Regions from separate parts of the Colwellia sp. F1 genome, predicted to be linked through region 2. Evidence: predicted binding sites of a transcription regulator. Region 2 holds the regulator's gene; each other region holds the start of a gene.

Region 1 (7,233 bases), on a different contig from region 2:
TGGCTACTTTTAAGCGCTCTTTTTCGTACGCTAATTGCGTGGTTAAAGCTTTTGTTGAGTCTCCCTCTGCAGCATACAGGAGCGCTGACAAGCCTAAGTTACTATTCATTAATTGCTTAAAGCCCATTGTAGTTGCGATAAGGTTAGATTCATCCATATACATACGCGTTCGCGCCAAATCTCCTTGATAAAAATTGATTTTGGCGAGTGTGTGTAAACAACCTCCGTAAGTCATTTGATGACCAATTTTTTTACTTAACTCGGCACCTAAGGTGGCATAATTATGGGCTGTGTCTAAGTTAGCCAGTTCATAATTTATTTCTGCAATATTATGATACTGAGAAGCCGTGTCGAGATGGTGACCATTCTCTTTGAAGTATGTTAACGCCTCCATGACATAGCGTTCTGCTTTTTTATACTGCCCTGATTGCTTGTATGAAACACCTATGCCCACCGACGCTTTTGCTCTACCATAAGCATCATCTAATGCCAGCCTTTTAATGAGCGTTTCTTCGAACATATCAATGGCAATATCATATCGCCGCAAGCTTAAATAAAGCACACCTAAATTATAGCGAACATCAACTTTATCCATGGTATCACCGAAACGTTGATACAAAACGTCTGCTTCTTGGTAAGCTTTTAATGCAGCAAATGCATCCCCTTTTGATGTTTGGACTAGAGCTATATTATTAAATAAATGCGCACTTTGAATCGCGTTATCTTCAGAAAATTCTTCTTGTTGAAAATAAGCTAATGCTGCCTGATAAGCGATAAGTGATTGGTCGTAGAGCCCTTGATAGTAATAAATTATCCCGATTAACTTATCAACACTGGCTTGCTGTAACGATACTTCATCGGGATGAATAAGTGCTTTAGCTTGCTTGATCACAACTAACGCTTTTTTTAATTCACTTAAAGTGACATAAGCATGGCTTTGTTGCAGTAATATTTTTACCCGTTGCTTGTTATCAAGCGCTTCTGTATCAAGTAACTTACTAAGCTGGGCAACCGCTAGCGCTTTGTCTGTTTCTTTTTTTATTATTTTTAATTCGTTATCAATATTATTTGCTATAGCACTGTGAGCGCTTAGTGTACCTGACAAAACAAATATAAATAACAACAACATGTGCCACATAGCAAACCTTGAAAAAAAATCGATAATTAAATACTAGCGCGTTGTCTAACTGACGCTACTTGCCTTTTATATCACTATATTTATGAAATGTAACTATTTGCAACAAGGTAAAAAATATAAGCAGTTAAGTTGAATTACACTACCGCTACTATTATTATGCTGCGACATTTCTTCTTTAGGTTTTAACCATGCTAAAAAAATTACTTTGTACTGCTGTACTATTTTCAAGTTTAACCTCAATTGTTAACGCGACCATTGTTGAGTTCCATACCTCACAAGGTGACTTTCAAGTAAATTTATTTGACCAAACTACACCAAAAACAGTGGCGAATTTTCTTCAATATGTTGAAGAGCAACATTACACAAATTCGGTAATTCACCGTGTTTCTTCAAACTTTGTTGTCCAAGGTGGTGGCTTTACATTTGATGGTGACTGGCCTTTAACGCGCAGTGAGACTAATCCGGCGGTTCTCAATGAACCCGTGTACTCTAATGTAAAGGGTACTATTGCTATGGCTAAACAAGGAGGAAACCCAAATAGCGCGACGGATCAATGGTTTTTTAACTTAGCAAACAATGCCAGTAATTTAGATGTACAAAATGGTGGTTTTACCGTTTTTGGTCAGGTTATCGGTGATGGCATGGCTGTGATCGAAAAAATACAGCAACTAACCTTGTGTACTTACGAAAGCTTACAAGGGATCCCCATGGTAATAGCTGAAACTCAAACTTGCTCTGATATGACGGCACCAGGTATTGAAAACTTTGTCGTGATTGAACAAATTACCATCGTTGATTCATCAGAAGTGACAGACGCAGAATTGTCTCCGGCAAAAAATACCTTGATAGCAGACTCTGGTAATACTGAGTCGGGTGGCAGTAGTAGCGGCGGCTCGCCGGCTCTGTTTACTATATTTTGCTTACTTGCTTTTTCAATTAGCAAACGCTTCTTAAAGCGCTAGCTCCTACTCCTTATAGAAAAGGTAATAAAAAGCAGCTTAATCGCTACTTTTTATTACCTTAGTTCAAACTAAAATAGACTTAGTTTATTTTTTAGCTAAAGATCATTTAATACGTGCAAATTCTGGGTAGGCTTCCATGCCACAATCAGTGATATCACTCCCTTCGTATTCATCTGCTGCACTAACCCGTATACCCATGGTTTTCTTTAAAGCAAACCAAACAATAAGACTGGTTGTAAATACCCAAATAAAAATCGTTGCCGCGCCAATTAACTGACCACTAAAACTAGCACTAGCATTTGTGATAGGTACTATCATTAAACCAAAGAAACCCACAACTCCGTGGACAGAGATAGCCCCCACTGGATCATCAATTTTAATTTTATCTAACGCAAGTACTGAAAGCACAACGATAACACCTGCAATAGCACCAAATATTGTTGCCTGAATTGGCGACGGTGTAGAAGGCTCGGCGGTAATTGCAACCAGCCCTGCTAATGCGCCGTTTAAGGTCATGGTTAAATCTGCTTTTTTAAAGAGTTTTTTTGCGGTTATTAGCGCGGCAAAAGCACCCGCTGCAGCTGCAGCATTGGTATTTAAAAAGACCATAGCAACAGAATTAGCACTAGTGATGTCGGCTAATTTTAATACTGAACCACCATTAAAACCAAACCATCCCATCCATAAAATAAAGGTACCTAAAGTTGCCATTGGTAAGTTGGCCCCCGGGATTGCATGTATTTTTCCATCTCTAGTATATTTACCTTTGCGTGCTCCCAGTAATAATACTCCTGCTAGTGCGGCTGAAGCGCCAGCTAAATGTACAATACCTGAGCCAGCAAAATCAGAAAAACCAAGATCACCTAAGGTATACAGACCAAAAACAGCTTCGCCATTCCAAGTCCAAGAGCCTTCCATAGGGTAAATGAAGCCGGTTAGTACCACAGTAAATGCCAAGAAAGACCATAGCTTCATGCGCTCAGCAACTGCCCCTGAAACAATAGACATTGCCGTTGCAACAAACACTACCTGAAAAAAGAAGTCTGCGGCATTAGAATAAACAGCGCCACCAGCAAAACCGGCTTCTGCTGATTCTACCAATACAGTGTCAACTAGGGCTTGAGCATTGCTCGCACCGTCTAGCCCTATGTTATTTAGAAATACGCCACCACCATACATAATATCGTAGCCAACAATTAAGTACATTATGCAAGCAATTGAGTACAGTGCGACATTTTTAGTTAATATTTCAGTGGTGTTTTTAGCGCGTACTAATCCTGCTTCTAGCATTGAGAAACCTGCTGCCATCCACATAACGAGCGCACCACACATTAGAAAATAAAAAGTGTCTAGCGCATATTGCAATTGAAAAATATTGTTTTCCATCATTGATCCTTAAAAAATTTTGTTTTGGTAATTACTCAGCCTTAAAATAATAAAAATATCGACTAAATTGCCTCCTCATTTTGTTCACCCGTACGTATACGAATGACCTGCTCAAGGCTGTAAACAAAAATTTTTCCATCCCCAATTTTACCTGTATAAGCAGACTGGCTAATGACTTCAACCAAGCGCTCAACGATGTCATCATGCACCGCGATTTCAAGTTTAACTTTTGGTAAGAAGTCGACCTGATACTCTGCACCACGATATAATTCGGTATGCCCTTTTTGACGACCAAACCCTTTCACCTCACTGACGGTGATCCCTTCAACACCAATGCCTGAAATCGCTTCACGCACATCGTCTAGTTTAAATGGTTTTATTATTGCATTGACTATTTTCACAGCAAACCTCTATTTATAATTTTAGCGAATAGTAAGCTGACTAATTCAATTCATGTGCCATAAAGATAAAACATCATATATCAATGACTTATTTATTTTATATTGTGGTTAAAATGCGATGTTGCACCATAAAAGCACAATAATGAGGCATTGAGTTTTGATTTGGTGCAACGAGAGAAGAATAGATACTGCTGTTTTATTTCAACTGCCAAACGCTTAATTGAGGGAAGCTCAGTGAATAATTACGATGATTTGTTTTAATAACACGCGTAAGTTGGTGTTGCTCTATTAAGGCAAAGTAGGGTGTTAGTTGTGTTGATAAGCCATCAAAGCCTGTCACATTTTCGCCATTAACTTTCATTCCCCCTAACCAATTCGCTTTTACTGTTTGCTGCTCGTCAAAATCATAATTTGAGATAATGATTAGCAAGCCCCGACTATTTAAGCGTTGATGTATAGTTTGTAAAAATAAACGTGGATCATAGTGTTGCTCAAGTATGTGTTGAGCAATCACTACATCATAGCCCGCAAAGGAGTCTTTAAGGTTACTCGCATCACCTTGGCTAAAGTGAACTTTTTCACGGTTAACTGTATCCGCTTTTAGTAGACTTATTTCATGAAAATCAACAATATCACCTTCATTTTTTAGTTGATAGCGCACCGATTTTCCTTGCGCTAAATGAACAGCGTGGCGAATAAAGCGGGCTGAGAAGTCAACACCGTCTACCTGATCAAAATGTTGCGCTAAAGTAAAAGTACTACGGCCCACACTACAGCCCAAATCAAGACACTTAGTCGTGGCGACTTTACATTGTGCTATCGCAGCTATTACGTGGTCTGTTATTTGCTTACTATAGTGTTGTAGTGTTTTAGGTAATGCGGCACTTGCTAAGTCGGTTGCACTTATGCCGTATTGGGCATGAAGCTGTTGGCAGATATTAAGGTCAGTTTCATAGTGATTTGCCTCAAGGTTAGGTAGTTGAGGGCTAGCACTCTCTACATAACGAAAGCCGGCATGCTGAAAGAAATGCCGACGAAAAGCATAACGAGAATGTTGTTGTGCTTCATTACCTGTTGAAATCCACGAGCCACCTTTAATAAGGTTATGCTTACTGTCAAAAGTAGGTGTAGAAAAATCATCATACAAGGGGTGAACTTCAAAGCCTTTAAAGCCATCTATGGGCGATTCTGTCCATTGCCAAACATTGCCAACTATGTCGAATACGCCCTCATGTTCAAACTGGTTTACCGGGCAAGATGAGGCATAATATTCGCGATTTATATTGCCTGGCGCTTTATCCCAAGAGGCTAAATCCCCCTTAACCTTATCACGTAAACATAACCACTCGGCCTCTGTTAGTAAGCGGATGTAGTTAGCTTCAGCCGACTCTTTGCTAAGCAGGTAGTTTTGCTTGTTTCGCCACTGGCAAAATGCCTTGGCTTCAAGATAGTTAACTTCGACGGGCCAATTTAAGGGCAGCGGTATTTCATTGAGCAGGTTGCGTTGCCAATACGATACTTCATTATTCTCGCTTATTTTCTCTAGCCAAAAGCGCGGCATGGTGGCTTGAGTGAAATGTAGCCATTGCTGCCCCTCTTCAGTCCAAAACTCGGGCCGTTGATAACCACCAGCCTTCACAAAAGCTAAATATTCTTGATTAGAAACTAGATACTTAGACACTTTAAAATCATCAAGATTTATTGTGTTCTGCCCGTATTCATTATCCCAACCAAAGGTATCATCGCTGGCCGGTTTACCAAAGGTGATTAACTTACCTTTAACTGGCATTAAGGTATTTTCTGGTGCACTTGATTGCTTTGAACAACTAGGCCAATGTTCATTTGCTGTTAAATATTCTAAAGGTAGCATACGCATAATAACGGATGAGGTTTCAAGGTGAATACGTTCATGCTCACACCCCATAAGAATCACCCAAGCAAGGGAGTCTTGAGTTATAGGCAGTTGCAACGCCATTGTATCAATAAGTTTTTCAATTAGGGTCGACACCTGTTCTCGATAGCACTTAACTTCATTAACACTGGGCCAATCATAATGGGCGTTATTTAGATCATCCCAACTCATTTCGTCAACACCGACTGCGCAAATTGCTTCTATTTTTGCATTAAGCCGCGTTGAAATGAACTTACCCAAGAGCAGTTTATTAATATAAAAACTTGCTGTATGACCAAAATAAAAAATTAATGGATGACGCAAAGGCTCTGGGCGTAAAAAATAAGCACTGTCATCATTGATAAGCGAAAACAGTGATTCATATTCTGTCCAGGTTTGTCTGAAGTAAGCTTTAAGTGCTTGTTTCTTTGCACTAACACTAGAGCCACTTAATAATGGCGCTTTAATATGTGCTGATTTTTTGTAATCCATAAGTTGGCTTCTTGTTTTATTCGGTGTGGTTACTGTTTATCAAGGTAGTTATTTAACACCATTTTTTTTATTTTATCCCCTAACCGCACAGGGCAGTCAAGCGCTGTGCTTGGTTTTAATGAAATATATTTCTCTTGTACTGAATGTAAACTATCACTAAACCAAGTACTGGCTTTAAATAACTCTATCGCTCCTACATCTTGTCTAGACCTTTGTGAAGAGTCTTTTTGTTGTCCTCGTGCTTGAGGGGTATAGAGTGAAGTAGGTAGAGCTACTGGCATAAACTTAGGAGTTGATAGGTCATTATTTTTTTCATAAGCTTCAATGGCATCTATAACATTGAGCAAACCATAGATCACATTAACGTAGGGGTTATATGCAACACTTGATGCCCCTAGCCTGTGCTCAATTCGTGCTGTTTTTTGCCAGTTTTGCTCAACGGATAATATTTGATTGCAGTGATCATACAACAACGGCTCCTCACCCATTTGTTGGTTATGCTTCCCTAACACTGTATATAGTGCGACACTACCTTGATGTCCACCCGAGATGTCGACCGGTGAACACAACTCTTGTGCTAAACCATATTGTGTTTTCAACGTTAAACGCTCAAAAGCCGCCTCTTCTGGTAAATACAACAAAGCACATTGGTAGCTCGTCGATAAAAAGCAATATTGTAAATATTCACCAAACCGCTTTTGGGCAATCAGGTTTTCACCTTGGTTATTTAGTACACTTACATTGAGCTGAATGGCATTAGGAATATGAACAGCACGTGTATCATGGGTAAAAATTTGCTTAGAGCCTTGTGCTAGCTTGCCTTGATCACCTGACCAAACCACCGGCTTAATTAATGTATTCACTAAGCCAACGTCACGGTATAGCATTTTAAATAACTGTGGTAATTGTTGCAGCGCCCAATGCACATTCATGGCTTCTTTTAATGGGCTTTGTCCCTTAAAC
Region 2 (7,233 bases):
GGTGTTAACAATTCTTTTTCTAGTGCTATGGCTTGGTCTAAGGCGATATTATTTTTGATCAGTGGGTGCAACCGTCTGGTTTCACTGAACCGTCGAATCAGATCGTTATCATCGGCATCTAAAAATAAGGTGGTAACATCAACGGCATTGGGTAAATATTCAATGATTTCTTCTATATCTTGCGGGTTGTTAGGTAAGTTTCGCACGTCTAGACTTACGGCGACATTTTCATAATCATTAATCACGGTGTGCGTTAATGCTGGCAGTAAATTTACGGGAATATTGTCAACACAATAATAACCTAAATCTTCTAATACTCTTAATGCTACAGACTTACCTGAGCCAGAGCGACCACTAACAATTATAAGCTTCATATATTAAATCTCAATTGCGGATAAAAAAAGTCGAGAAACGAGGGTGTTACAAGTTGTCACTTTGCTTGTTTAAAATTTAAATGGCTTGCTGAATCAGGTCAAACATTGCTTCTTGGTTTATACACTTGCGTACTTTTTTAGCTGTTTTACGATCGCTAAAAAGCTTTGCAATGCTTTGCAGTGTTTCTAAATGTTCCTGTGTGTTATTTTCAGGGACAAATAAACAAATAAATATATCAACTGGCTGGTTGTCAATAGCGTCAAAATCAATGGCTTGTTCAGTGGTTAAAAAAACAGCAACCGCTTTGTCTGTATTACTGAGCCTAGCATGAGGAATGGCAATGCCGTTACCAATACCTGTGCTGCCCATTTTTTCTCGGCTCAGTAAGCTATCTAATAGATCGGTTGGATTTACATTGCCTAATTCCTGGGCAGCAAGCTGACATATTTTTTCAAGTAAGCGTTTTTTACTGCGAACTGGTACTGCACATTGCGTGCAGTCCAGTGTTAAGATATTTTGTAGTGTCATAATAATTTAAGTGGTGGCGCTAAGCTAATGTTGGGTTATTTTGCCTTTATATTTGAGTATCTGGCGGTCGAGTTTATCAACCAAATTATCTATTGAACTATACATGTCGGTATTCACCGCAGAGGCATGAATTTCATTACCTTTTAAATGCACTGTGGCTTCTGCTTTTTGATCTAACTTCTCTACCGTTAATACTACGTAAACATTAGTAATATGGTCAAAGTGACGCTCTAACTTGGCTAGCTTTGTTTCAACATAGTTGCGTAATGATGAAGTGATATCTACATGATGGCCCGTAAGATTAATTTGCATAAGTATGATCCTTCTTTAGTTCAATTAAAAATAAAGTTACTGATTATAGTAAACTTTTACGTTGGTTCGACGGTGGAATAGCTAAAGACTCTCGATACTTAGCTATTGTGCGCCTAGCAACGTTAATACCCTGCTCGGCTAGTAAATCAGCCATTTTACTATCACTTAGCGGTTTAGCAGGTATTTCCGCTAAAATGAACTTTTTAATTAACGATCGAATAGCAGTAGACGAACATTCACCGCCATTTTCAGTGCTAACATGGCTTGAAAAAAAATATTTTAATTCAAAAATACCTCGTGGCGTATGCATATACTTCTGTGTTGTTACACGAGAAATTGTAGACTCATGCATATCGACCGCTTCAGCGATATCATTTAAAACCATTGGCCGCATTGCTTCTTCACCATGTTCTAAAAAGCCTTGTTGGCGTTGTACAATACAGTTTGATACTTTGAGTAAAGTGTCGTTGCGTGATTCTAAACTTTTGATAAACCACTTGGCTTCTTGTAAATTAGCGCGAATAAATTGGCCGTCGTTACTCGATGACTTTGTTGTTTTAGTCATGGCGGCATATTGTTGATTGACTGACAGCTTAGGAGCGCTATCAGGGTTTAACTCAACCACCCAGCGGCCATTTTTTTTCTCTACGGAAACGTCAGGAATCACGTATTGATCATCGCTTTTATCAATCACATCACCAGGGCGAGGGTTTAAACTTTGAATTAACCGCATCACTTCACGTAAGTCATCCTCTTTCAGCCGTGTTTTACGCATGAGTTGACGGTAATCACGGCTACCCAGTAAATCAATATGCTCTCTGATAATTAATTTGCTTTCTGTTAAGTAAGGAGTGTCAGAACTAAACTGGTTTAATTGAATTAGTAAACAGTCAGCAATCGACGGCGCGGCAACCCCTATAGGATCAAATACATTAATACGTTTTAGAACGGCTTCTACTTCATCAAGCTCTAGCCCTTCAATCCCGACACTCTCTAAAATATCTTCACTTGAAACCGTTAAGTAACCTGCATCGTCTACAGCTTCAATAATTGCTATGGCAATGGCTCTATCGGTTTCAGAAAAAGGCGTTAACTCCATTTGCCATAAAAGGTGATCTTGAATTGAGTCAGTTGTTTCACCTTGATAGGTGTAATCTTCTCCTGGGCTACTAATAGCACCAGTGTTTGAGGTGCCGGCACTGTAGCTTTCTTCCCAAGTTGTATCTATGTTTAACTCTTCAGGAATATCACTTTTTTCCATGGCTTCTGTCGTACTAATTTCATCAATGCTTGCCGATGGTTCTTCACTGGTCGTTGTTTCAGCTGTGGCTGAAAAGGCCTCTTCAAGTCTCTCTGAACTATCGTTAGCGCTATTTTCCGTATCAGCGCTAGATCTGTCTTGTTCACTTATTTCAAGTAGAGGGTTGCTTTCAAGTACTTCTTGTATTTCTTGCTGAAGCTCTAACGTAGACAGCTGCAACAGCTTGATCGCTTGTTGCAGTTGCGGTGTCATCGTTAATTGCTGTCCTATTCGGAGTTGCAGAGTTGGGCGCATCTACTTTTTTTACTTCCTATTAATAAATATTGCTAACATTATGATAACTAATTTAAAAATTACTTTTAGTCACTTAAGGTTAGTATAGCCTAAGTGAGTTCAGTATAGCCAAAGTTCTCATGCTTAAGTTAACTATAGCGTGAATTGTTCGCCTAGGTATACATCTCTTACCGTTTGATTCGCAAGAATTTGATCAGAGTCACCTTCAGCAATTATTTCACCATGACTAACAATATATGCATGTTCACATACATCAAGTGTTTCACGCACATTATGATCAGTAATTAATATACCAATACCGCGATTTTTAAGGTGAATAATTATTTTTTTTATATCACCAACAGAAATTGGGTCAACACCTGCAAAGGGCTCATCAAGTAGAATGAACTCAGGATCAGCGGCCAATGCCCTTGCTATTTCTACCCGTCTTCGTTCACCACCTGACAGGCTCATACCCAAGTTGTCTTTAATGTGACTAATACTAAACTCTTCTAGTAGTTGTTCTAGTTTACTTTGCCTTTCGTGTTCATTAAGGCCCTTGCGAGTTTGCAAAATAGCCATAATATTATCAGTAACTGTGAGCTTTCTAAATATCGAGGCTTCTTGGGGTAAATAGCCTATGCCACGTCTTGCTCGTTCATGCATAGGAGCAAGGGTAACGTCTTCATCGTTGAGTATAATTTGGCCGTTGTCATTTGGAACTAAACCGACAATCATATAGAAAGACGTTGTTTTTCCAGCGCCATTAGGGCCTAGCAAACCAACAATTTGGCCAGCACTTACAGCTAAACTAACGCGCTTAACGACTTTTTTATTTTTATAAGACTTTGATAAATTTTGAGCTATCAAGGTTGATTTGCTCGATATATCGTCAGCTTTATGGTTTGTTACTGTCATTGTTTTTCTTATCTTGTTGGGCTTTTATTTGAGCAGGCTGTAAAATAGTGGTTACCGATTCATTTTGACCACTAATCGCTTCTAATTTTTCACTTAATGTGTTGTAAGTAATTGTTTCACCAGTAACTTTGCTACCAGCTTGCTTAACTTGTGCGTTACCTGAAATAGTAATGATGTATTGATCTGGTTGATATTTTATTTCATTTGCTTGCAAGCTAATTAAGCTCCCGTCTTCTAATTCTTGTTTGAAAATAGCGGGTTCACCTTTGGCAAGGTAGGTGTCATATTTTTCGTTAGTTGCCTCATCATGATGGCTATATACCTGAACAATATCAGCAACGATAGAAATAGAGCCTTGGCTGATATTTACGTCGTCTAAATAACTTGCTATTTTATTTTTTAAATCAGCAGATTGCCGCTTAGATTTTATGGTGATTTCTTGCGTAAGATCTTTTTTTGCAGCAGAAGCTGGTAGACCTAACGAGAGCAGTAGTGTGCTAAATAATAGCGCTTTGCTAAGGTTTTTAAGTGTCATGAAGGTATTAACTATTGTTTTTTTTGTAAATGGTACGCACATGTTCAGTTAAAGTCATCTGTTTAGTGTTTAAGTCAATGATCAAACCAGAGCCATACATGGTGAAGTCTTTACCTTGCACCATCACTGTTTGCTCTGAGCTGATAATATTAGTATTTAAATCAAGCTCTAAATATTTACAGTATATTGCTTGTATTAAGCTATTTTTATCGGTTGCACTTAAGTGTACGCGATGATTTAAAATAACCCTATTGTTTTTATACAGTGTTGCTTCTTTTGCACTTAGTTTCCACGGTGGGTTTTGCGTACTAGCAAGCTTAGGTAGACTGTTATTTAGGTTATTGCTGTTAGGCGTTGAGATTTTATTAGGGTGATTTTGGGGATATAGGGTGTAATTGGGTAACTCAAAGTGCGTGACCTCAAGCTCTGCGTAATGCTCCATGCGATCAGCAATGATTGCATGGGAAAGTTGTCCTGTGTCGGTATAAATATCGGTTTTGAGTGCTTCGGCAATAAAATCAGGGGTTAACTTGTTTGCAACACCTGTTTCTGGTGCTTTTTCTGCCTGGCGCCACTCAATGATGCCGTAAGCGGTTGCCCCCATGAGTAACACTAAAAAAGCGAGGGTATTGGCGCGTGTCATATACTTGCGCCTGTTGCCTGGTTAAGTGAGCCTTGACATTGCATGATTAAATCACACACTTCTCTTACAGCACCAAAACCACCGCGGGTAAAAGTGATGTAATCAGCGTTTGCACATACCGTAGGGTGTGCATCAGACACAGCAATACCTAAGTTAACATAATTAATACAGGCTAAATCAGGGATGTCGTCACCTATATAGGCTATTTCATCTGGGGTTAAATTAAGCTGATTGGCCAGTTTGGTTAATGCAGGAAGTTTATCTTCCTGCCCTTGTATAATGTGTTTAACGTTTAAAGCGGCCATTCGGTTGGCCACTATTGCTGAGCGTCTCCCCGTTATAATTGCAACTTCAACACCGCTGCTGCCTAAGGCTTTTATGCCAAAGCCATCTTTGGTATGAAAGGCTTTTAGTTCTTCGCCGTCATTACCTAAATAGATTCGGCCATCAGAAAAAACGCCATCGACATCACAGACCAATAATTTTATATTTTTTGCGCGTGCTAACGTGGTGTGACAAACCTCACCGTATAATGTGTTCGCCATGTTATTGGGCTTTGGGCTGTCACTCTGTTTTTTAGCGTTCATTTATAGTACTCCTGAGCGCAGTAAATCATGTGTATTCATGGCGCCGATAGGGGTTTGTTTATTATCAACAATAATTAAACCGTTAATTTTTTTCTCTTCCATGATATTTAGCGCTTGTGCTGCTAGCATATCAGCTTGTACCACTGTAGGCGATGTGGTCATAACACTCGTTATTTTATCGTGGTGAATATCAATTTGTAGATCAAGAATTCTGCGTAAATCGCCATCGGTAAATAAACCCACTAGTTGGTTATTTGCGTTAACAACCCCCGTCATTCCTAAACCTTTAAGCGACATTTCTACCAGAGCATCTTTGATTAATGCCTCATCAGAAACAAGAGGAAGGCGCTCACCTTGGTGCATAATATCGCTTAAACGCAGCAGTAAACGTTTCCCTAGGCTACCACCAGGATGTGATAATGCAAAATCATCTGCGGTAAAGCCGCGCGCATTAAGCAAAGCAACTGCAATTGCATCGCCCATGACTAAGGTTGCCGTGGTACTTGACGTAGGCGTTAGGCCTAATGGACAAGCTTCAGTGCTAACCTTAATGCAAAGATGAGTATCAGCTAACTTTGCCAAGGTGGAAGTTGTGTTGCCTGTCATGGCAATCAGCTTAGCACCAATGCGTTTTATTACCGGAATAATAGCAAGTACTTCGGCTGTTTCACCTGAATTTGAAATGGTGAGTACGACATCATTATTGGTAACCATCCCTAAGTCGCCATGGCTTGCTTCCCCTGGGTGAACAAAAAAAGCAGGGGTACCAGTGCTAGCAAGTGTCGCAGCAATTTTTCCGCCAATATGGCCAGATTTTCCCATACCAATCACAATAACGCGCCCTTGGCAGTTAAACATTAATTGGCATGATTTTTCAAAACTATCATCAATATATTGTAACAACTCCACGATAGCTTGTTGTTCAATATTAATTACATTTTTGGCAAGTTCTTTAAAGTTTTTCATGGCTCTAGGTATCATTTGTTGGTTGTTTAGCTAGTAAATTGTTGTTTGACTAAAAAGGAATGCCTGATAAGCACAAAAGCTTAATAACAATAATGCGCCTTTTACGCGAGTCAGTCTAAAATACCCGAATTTACGACTAAAACATAATAGGAAGAGTAAGCCGGTAATGGCCAACATAATAGGGGCATCTCTAAGTGAGGCCTCAGGGTTGATTGCCCCAGGAGCTATTATACCAGCAAAGGGCAATACTGCTAATATATTAAATATATTTGAGCCGACAATATTGCCGATAGCTAAGTCGTCTTCTTTTTTTAAGATACTTGCGATACTGGCTGCAAGTTCAGGTAAGCTTGTGCCAATGGCAATAATCGTTAAGCCAATAACTAAATCACTAATGCCATAAGCTTTGGCAATATATATGGCTGAATCAACCAAAAAATGGGCACTTAATACCAGCAGTGTGAGGCCAGCAACTAACCAAAAAATTGACATTTTTGTCGTTGTCACTTCAGGTAGGCCTTGCTCAGCTTCAAGGATCATAGGGTCATCTATTTTATTATTTTTACGCTGTATTATTGCTTTAATTAATAAAACCGCAATAAAAACAAAAAAACCTATCATTAAAGTAATACCTTCAAAGAAGCTGAAAGTATTATCAAATAGCATCCAATAAGCTAAAAGAGAAATTAGTAATAAAAGGGGTAACTCTTGTTTAATGGTAGAAGAGGAAACCATTAAAGGTTTAATTAAAATACTTACCCCTAGGACTAATGCTATGTTGGTAATATTTGAGCCGATAGCGTTACCAATTGCCGTGTCTGGATTACCTTGCAGT
Region 3 (7,233 bases), on a different contig from region 2:
GATGTTGTTCACGCAACACAAGCGCAAATGCTTAAGCAATTTGGTGGTGAAAATGTCTTCCAAGGCCGTGTTATTGAAGTACATATAGGTACTTTACTGGCTGACCAAGCCTTTACTTTCACTGACTGGACTGCAGAGATGAAAGCTAAAGCGTCAATCTGCATATCGCAAGATGAAACATTAATAGGCTCACTTGAGTTAGCGAAAAGCCGTATCCAAATCATGATTGATAAAGGCATGGAAAATGCTGCAAAAACACTGCATGGCTTAATTGCTTTAGCAGACAAACGGATTAATGAACTTAAATCAGGCGAGACACCAGCTCTAAGACCAGATGACAACGCTAAGTACCACGCAGAAGTTATTGTTGACTTAGACAAAATTGATGAGCCAATGATTGCAGACCCTGATGTTAATAACGATGATGTGTCAAAACGCTACACACATGATGTTATTCGCCCTGTGTCGTACTACAACAATAAAACCGTAGACTTAGGTTTTGTTGGTTCATGTATGGTTCATAAAGGTGATATGCAAATTATTGCGCAAATGTTCCGTAATATGGAAGCTCAAGGCACTAAAATTGAATTTAAAGCGCCTTTAGTGGTTGCGCCACCAACGTATAACATCGTTGATGAGCTTAAAGCAGAAGGTGACTGGGATATTTTACAGAAGTATTCAGGTTTTGAGTTTGACGATGTGAGCCCGAAAAACACTGCACGTACTAAATATGAAAAAATTATGTATTTAGAGCGCCCTGGCTGTAACTTATGTATGGGTAACCAAGAGAAAGCTGAACCAGGTGACACGGTTATTGCTACCTCTACTCGTTTATTCCAAGGCCGTGTAGTGGCTGATACAGCAGAGAAAAAAGGCGAGTCGCTACTAGGTTCAACCCCGTTAGTTGTACTATCAACGATTCTTGGCCGCTTCCCTTCACTTGAAGAGTACAAAAAAGCAGTAGAAGGTATTACCTTAACTGACTTCGTACCGCCGGCTGAAGAAATGAGTACACAGTTTGTAGATACAGCGGTACCTATCAAAGTGATGTAAGTTTACTTACTAGCGAAACGGGTAAAATAGAATAGCCCAAACATAAAACCTAAGGGTTGCTTATTTTAATGAAGTGGTGAGGTAAAAATCGCGCTTAGTTAAAATGGCAACTCTTTTTTTTTGCCAGGCGGGTAGTGTTTGCTCATATGATGACATTTATCATACTCACCTGACGAATACTGTTAATAGCATGAAAGAAATGACGGGCTTTGAGCAAAACGCTTGCGCGAGATAATGTCAGATAATTTTACATAAACTTGGGGAAACCAAGCGTACTAGAGAATAACTCAGTCTGAACACCTCAGAAAAAGCACCTTGTCACTGCTTACTTATTTATATCACATTTGTACTATTTTATTTGTACAATAAGTTAACATTTGGAACACCGTATTTACATCAGCTAATTGTGCTTTAATTATGCTTTTAAATTATTGTCATAAATATTTACATTACTACGATTGTGCAATAAATAGCTGGCTAGTAATTTTTTTGGCTGTTCTTTAGTACATACAAAACAGTGGTTTACTTGTTTTTGTAGGTTGGCACGATACCTGCTTTATGCCTTGTGTATTTTATATTGAGTTATCAATGCCAGTGCCAAGTAAATTAAAAGGGTGTTTGCAAGTGTTATGATTGTTTTTAAAAAGGAAGTAGTATGAAAAACCGTGTATTAAATAAATTTATCTCTGTCATTGTGTTATGTTTAGCTGCTAATACGTCACAAGCAGCATTAATTACTGAGTTAACCCATGACTATGGTGTAGATAAGAGCATACCAAGTGGCAGCTTAAATGGTGCGCCTAGTCAATGTAACCAACTAGCCGCTGACTATATCAAGGTAACTGATACAACATCTAACAGTGGTTGTAGTCGTTTCTACGATGCTTTTAGCTTGTCAGCGTTTGCTGATTATGAAATTGAAAGCTTTGAGTTAACATTAACCTTTTCTAATACCGACGATTATAATTACTTTTGGGGTTTCTTTTCTGTAGCAGAAGACTGGAAGGTGATGGCAGCTTCATCTGCCAATAAGGCAGATACATTTAACCCAAAAGATATAAACCGTGTTAATGATTTAACGTCACAAAGCTTTGTTTTTGATGCTGCTAATACCAATAAATCGGTATATGATGAAATTTTAGATAATGAAACTTTTGGGTTTTGGCTAGGTGATAAAGCTTGGGGGTCAAATAACTTTAATTTATATAGCTCATCGTTAAACGTGAATATTAAACCCGGCAGCGGTCCGACACTAGCAGTGTCAGTGCCAGAGCCAAACATGGTAGCGTTATTCGGTTTAGGTTTAGCATTATTATTAGTCCGTAGAGCAAAGGCGCCTAGATAATTACTTTGCCTTGTTGATTAAAGTTAACGAATAAACAGGAAGGATAAAAACAGCATACAGGTGCTAATGCCGTTCACTTAAGTCGAGCGGCATTTTTATTTCTAAAGTTTTTAGCGTAGCATTACCAGGTGATAAGGTTAGCTAAGCGGGGCTCAATTTAAGCAGTTTCAATGCGTTGATTGAAAGCGATTAGAGGTACAGGGGGCTTTATGAAGCAATGGTTAGTTATGTTTATTTCAATAATGCTGATTGCCATTATTATTGGTATTATAATTAACGACCAGCTTAAGCAGGCCAATATATCGAGTAACCTTTGCACAGCGTCCTGGCAGCGTTATGTTGACGACATTATTGACACCAGTGATGGTAATGGGCATGGCCCTGATCTTGGTTCAGATGAATGGCAATCAGTGGTTGAATTTAAGCTAGGTGTTCGAGAAAACTCAACTGTGCCACAACGAGCGAGTAAAGCCTGGTGTGAATATATTGACCTTAAGCTAAAAGCGATTCAAAAGTAAGTGCTAATAGCCTTGAATTATTCACTGTTTAGCTTGTTACGGTTGCCAGGGGATAAGTTCGTCTTTTTGATGTTGTGCCGTTATTGGTGAGTCTGCTTGGTATAATATGGGGACGTCTTTACTTTGGTAGGCTTGAATATAAAAACGTGTTGGCCAAGCATGGGGTGGGTATTGGCTGTCTTTTTCAGTTTGCTGACCTGTTACGTCAAATGTGTAAGCATAGGGTAATGCTTGGTTGCTGCCAGGTACAGTGTCACGTGTATCAATATAGCTATCACTATAGTTGGCACAGGTGCCAAAATTTTCAATGCCATATTGCCAAAATATACCCGAATATACTGCGACAGGATCTAAGTAAGTGGTTTGCACAATAATACTTGGGTTAACTGATTTTGCCCCCTTGCATATACCTAAAGCAACAAAAGCACCACAACTATGACCAATAGCATGAATTGCCTTGAGCGTCGTTTGGCTAGCTAACCTTTGACCAATGCCAAAGCCTATTTTTTTCCCTGAAACAGAGCAACTAAAGACATTGCTGGCATAATCTTGCCAGTTAATACTGTGGTTTTGCATAATTACATGCTTAAGCTGGGTATAAGGCGCTAATGCCATTAACTGTTGTAATTCGTCACTCCAACTACGTGGTGAGTCGTTGACCCCGTGGGCAGACAAAGTAATGTATTCAAGATCTTTTGTAAGTGTAAACTGGCTAACCGATGAAAAATCACGAGGCCAGTGAGGGTAAATTAATAACCCTAATGAAATAAGTATAAAAGGGATACCAGGCATAATAATTAACCACAGGCACAGTAAACGGGCTAATTTTTGCTTATTAAATTTATGCATTAGGTGGTGTATTCACTTTTATTTCGTTGTTATTAAGGTCAAATTTTACAAGATAATCGCGTGAAAAAAAATCCTTGCTTGGTTTTCTTCAGCAAACTAGCCAGAAAATAACGCATGAGTCTATGCATATTATGCATAGCAAATGAATAAGTCATTCATCTGTGTATATTGTATAAAATACGCGATATTGCTCATTTGTGGCTTATATACGCTGCAATTATATTGTATACAATATCTTGTTATGCAGTTTGTTTTGAATATTTAGTAAAAAAATCTGAATATTTAGTAAAAAAACATGAATATCCATTGTTTTGGCGCTTGACTAAAAATTATTTTTCTGAAACTGCAAAATAATGTTTGTTTTTAATAATTGGAGTGATTATTCTAATTTCATAATTTTTCGAACGAGAAGAAAAAATGAACAGTATGGAGCAGCAGTTTATAGAAGCTGGCACACTTATGCTAACCGGAATGGTGTTTGTGTTCGCTTTTTTAGGCTTATTAATTATTTTTATTAACACTGTCTTAGTAAAACTAGCAGTTAAGTTCCCTGAGTCTAATACACAAAATAGAAGAAACTCAAAAAAACAGGCGCAAAAAAAAGTAGACGGTGAAATATCGCCTGCGATAGTCGCAGCAATAAGCGGGTCGGTAAATCAATACCGCCAAAAACATGCTATACAACAGAATTTAAAAAAGAAATAAGGGCATAACCATGAGCAAACCATTAGGTATTACCGAAGTTGTCTTAAGAGATGGTCATCAATCAATTCTTGCAACCCGTCTTCGATTAGAGGACATGTTACCGATTGCATCAACATTAGACGACGTTGGCTATTGGTCAATTGAGTCCTGGGGTGGTGCAACCTTTGATTCTTGTATTCGCTACTTAGGCGAAGATCCTTGGGAACGTATTCGTGCTTTGAAAAAAGCCATGCCAAAAACAAAGCAGCAAATGCTATTTCGTGGCCAAAATATATTAGGCTACCGCCATTATGCTGATGATGTTGTAGAAAAATTTGTTGAACGTGCCCATGTTAATGGTGTGGACGTTTTCCGTATTTTTGACGCGATGAACGATGTACGTAATTTACAAACGTCGATTAAAGCCGCGGTGAAAGTTGGTGCACATGCTCAAGGTACATTAAGCTACACCGAAAGCCCAGTTCATACCCTTGAAGGCTGGTTAACTATGGCTAAGCAACTTGAAGACATGGGGGCACACTCATTGTGTATCAAGGACATGTCAGGCCTATTAAAACCGTACGATGCAGCAGAGTTAATAGACCGCTTGAAAGAAGCAGTTGGACTGCCTATTGCTTTACATTGTCATGCAACAACGGGCTTAAGTGTTGCCACCCAAATGAAAGCGATTGACAGCGGTGTAGATGTGATAGATACCTCAATTTCTTCCATGAGCATGACTTACGGACACTCGCCAACAGAGACCATTGCCTCTATTGTTGAAGGTGGTGCACGTGATACGGGGTTAAACATTGAAAAAATGGCAGAAGTTGCGGCTTATTTCCGTGATGTTCGAGAAAAATATGCCGAGTTTGAAGGAAGTTTAAAAGGCGTAGATGCAAGAATTTTAACTGCACAAGTCCCTGGTGGCATGTTAACCAATATGGAAAACCAGCTAAAAGAGCAGGGCGCGGCAGACAAGTTTGATGAAGTGTTAACTGAAATCCCTAAAGTTCGTAAAGACTTAGGTTATATTCCACTTGTTACACCTACCTCACAAATTGTTGGTACACAAGCGGTACTAAATGTACTAACCGGTGAGCGTTATAAGTCAATCACGAAAGAAACTACGGGCGTATTAAAAGGTGAGTATGGTGCAACTGCAGCACCGGTTGATGCACAATTACAAGCGCGTGTGTTAGATGGTGAAGATGTTATTAGTTGCCGCCCAGCGGATCTGCTTGAGCCAGAAGTTGACAGGCTAACAACAGAGTTGCAAAATTTAGCAGCAGAGAAAAGCATTGACTTAGCCAGTGAGGTGATTGACGACGTATTAACTTATGCGTTATTCCCACAAATAGGGCTGAAGTTTTTAGAAAACCGTAACAATCCAGCAGCATTTGAACCCATACCAACGAAAGCGAGTGCACAGTCGAGTAACTCATCAAACGCTACAGATTCAGCAGGGCCAGAAAGCTATGCGGTGAGTGTAGACGGTAAAGTTTATGATGTCATAGTAGCACCGGGTGGCTCTATTGAGTCAATTACCCTTCCAGCTGGCGATGATGCGATTAAACAATCAACGTCAATTTCTGCGGAAGAAACATTAAATGCTCCTTTGTCAGGTAATATCTTTAAGGTGCTTGTTAATGAAGGTGACGCGGTAGAAGCGGGTGACGTGGTCATTATTATGGAAGCGATGAAGATGGAAACAGAAATTCGTGCCGTTAATGCCGGTAGTATTATTCGTTTGCATGCCAAAGAAGGTGACTCTGTTGCCGTTGGTGATGTATTGCTTAGCTTTTCATAGGAAACTTTATGGAATCGTTACTTTTATTATGGCACTCAACAGGCTTGGCTAACTTTGAATTTGATCAAGTGATTATGATGCTTGTAGGTTGCCTTTTACTTTACCTTGCCATTGCGAAAAATTTTGAGCCGTTGCTCTTATTACCAATGGGTTTTGGCGCATTATTAACAAACATTCCACTAGCAGGTTTTTCTGAAGTGGGTGGGTTACTACATTACATTTATAATGTAGGAATAGATACGGGTATCTTTCCGCTAATTATATTTATGGGTGTGGGGGCCATGACTGACTTTGGCGCCTTGATCGGCAACCCTAAAACCTTATTTTTAGGTGCTGCAGCACAATTTGGTATTTTTGCCACCTTGTTTGGTGCCATAGCACTTAATGCAGTACCTGGTATAGAGTTTAGCTTACAAGATGCTTCAGCTATCGCTATTATTGGTGGTGCAGATGGCCCAACAGCAATCTTTTTAGCCTCTAAGTTAGCGCCTGAGCTACTTGGTGCAATTGCTGTAGCTGCTTATTCATATATGGCATTGGTGCCTATTATTCAGCCACCAATTATGAAAGCGTTAACGACACAAGAAGAACGTAAAATTGAAATGGGTCAACTTCGTCCAGTGTCGAAAATAGAAAAGATTGTTTTTCCACTTGGCGTATTGTTAATGACAATTTTCTTTTTACCAACAGCAACACCTTTGGTAGGAATGTTTTGTTTAGGTAACTTAATGCGAGAGTCTGGCGTGGTTGATCGTTTAAGTGCAACAGCACAAAACGAATTAATTAATATAACAACAATCTTTTTAGGTTTAGGGGTTGGTTCAAAACTAAGTGCTGAAGCTTTCCTCAACGTGCAAACCATTGGTATTTTGGCCTTAGGTGCGGTTGCCTTCTCTATTGGTACTGCTTCGGGTGTATTAATGGCTAAGTTAATGAATAAGTTTGCGAAAGAAAAAGTAAACCCATTAATTGGT

Evidence for each region. Region 2 encodes sigma-54, which starts transcription at its own class of promoters, with help from an activator protein. Its sites were predicted from a motif close to GTTGGCACGNNNNTNGNNT; they were not measured.
Region 1: a site for sigma-54 is predicted at 3,931-3,949, ahead of glnK (P-II family nitrogen regulator). Genes of this name have one in related genera too.
Region 3: a site for sigma-54 is predicted at 1,592-1,610, ahead of AC0UA9_RS11435 (PEP-CTERM sorting domain-containing protein). Genes of this name have one in related genera too.

The regions. Positions count from the first base shown of each region.
Region 1 is NZ_JBWDLI010000004.1:223,329-230,561, forward strand. Features, by position in the region: gene AC0UA9_RS05425 (response regulator) at 1-1,129, opposite strand, end outside; gene AC0UA9_RS05430 (peptidylprolyl isomerase) at 1,327-2,100, shown strand; gene AC0UA9_RS05435 (ammonium transporter) at 2,203-3,486, opposite strand; gene glnK (P-II family nitrogen regulator) at 3,549-3,887, opposite strand; gene ovoA (5-histidylcysteine sulfoxide synthase) at 4,084-6,270, opposite strand; gene AC0UA9_RS05450 (hypothetical protein) at 6,300-7,233, opposite strand, start outside.
Region 2 is NZ_JBWDLI010000015.1:64,851-72,083, reverse strand. Features, by position in the region: gene rapZ (RNase adapter RapZ) at 1-374, opposite strand, end outside; gene ptsN (PTS IIA-like nitrogen regulatory protein PtsN) at 451-903, opposite strand; gene hpf (ribosome hibernation promoting factor) at 928-1,215, opposite strand; gene AC0UA9_RS14065 (RNA polymerase factor sigma-54) at 1,259-2,770, opposite strand; gene lptB (LPS export ABC transporter ATP-binding protein) at 2,903-3,667, opposite strand; gene lptA (lipopolysaccharide transport periplasmic protein LptA) at 3,648-4,202, opposite strand; gene lptC (LPS export ABC transporter periplasmic protein LptC) at 4,210-4,845, opposite strand; gene kdsC (3-deoxy-manno-octulosonate-8-phosphatase KdsC) at 4,842-5,390, opposite strand; gene AC0UA9_RS14040 (KpsF/GutQ family sugar-phosphate isomerase) at 5,433-6,398, opposite strand; gene AC0UA9_RS14035 (calcium/sodium antiporter) at 6,429-7,233, opposite strand, start outside.
Region 3 is NZ_JBWDLI010000010.1:153,936-161,168, reverse strand. Features, by position in the region: gene AC0UA9_RS11440 (bifunctional aconitate hydratase 2/2-methylisocitrate dehydratase) at 1-1,053, shown strand, start outside; gene AC0UA9_RS11435 (PEP-CTERM sorting domain-containing protein) at 1,709-2,398, shown strand; gene AC0UA9_RS11430 (hypothetical protein) at 2,608-2,916, shown strand; gene AC0UA9_RS11425 (alpha/beta hydrolase) at 2,953-3,765, opposite strand; gene AC0UA9_RS11420 (OadG family transporter subunit) at 4,183-4,470, shown strand; gene oadA (sodium-extruding oxaloacetate decarboxylase subunit alpha) at 4,481-6,259, shown strand; gene AC0UA9_RS11410 (sodium ion-translocating decarboxylase subunit beta) at 6,268-7,233, shown strand, end outside.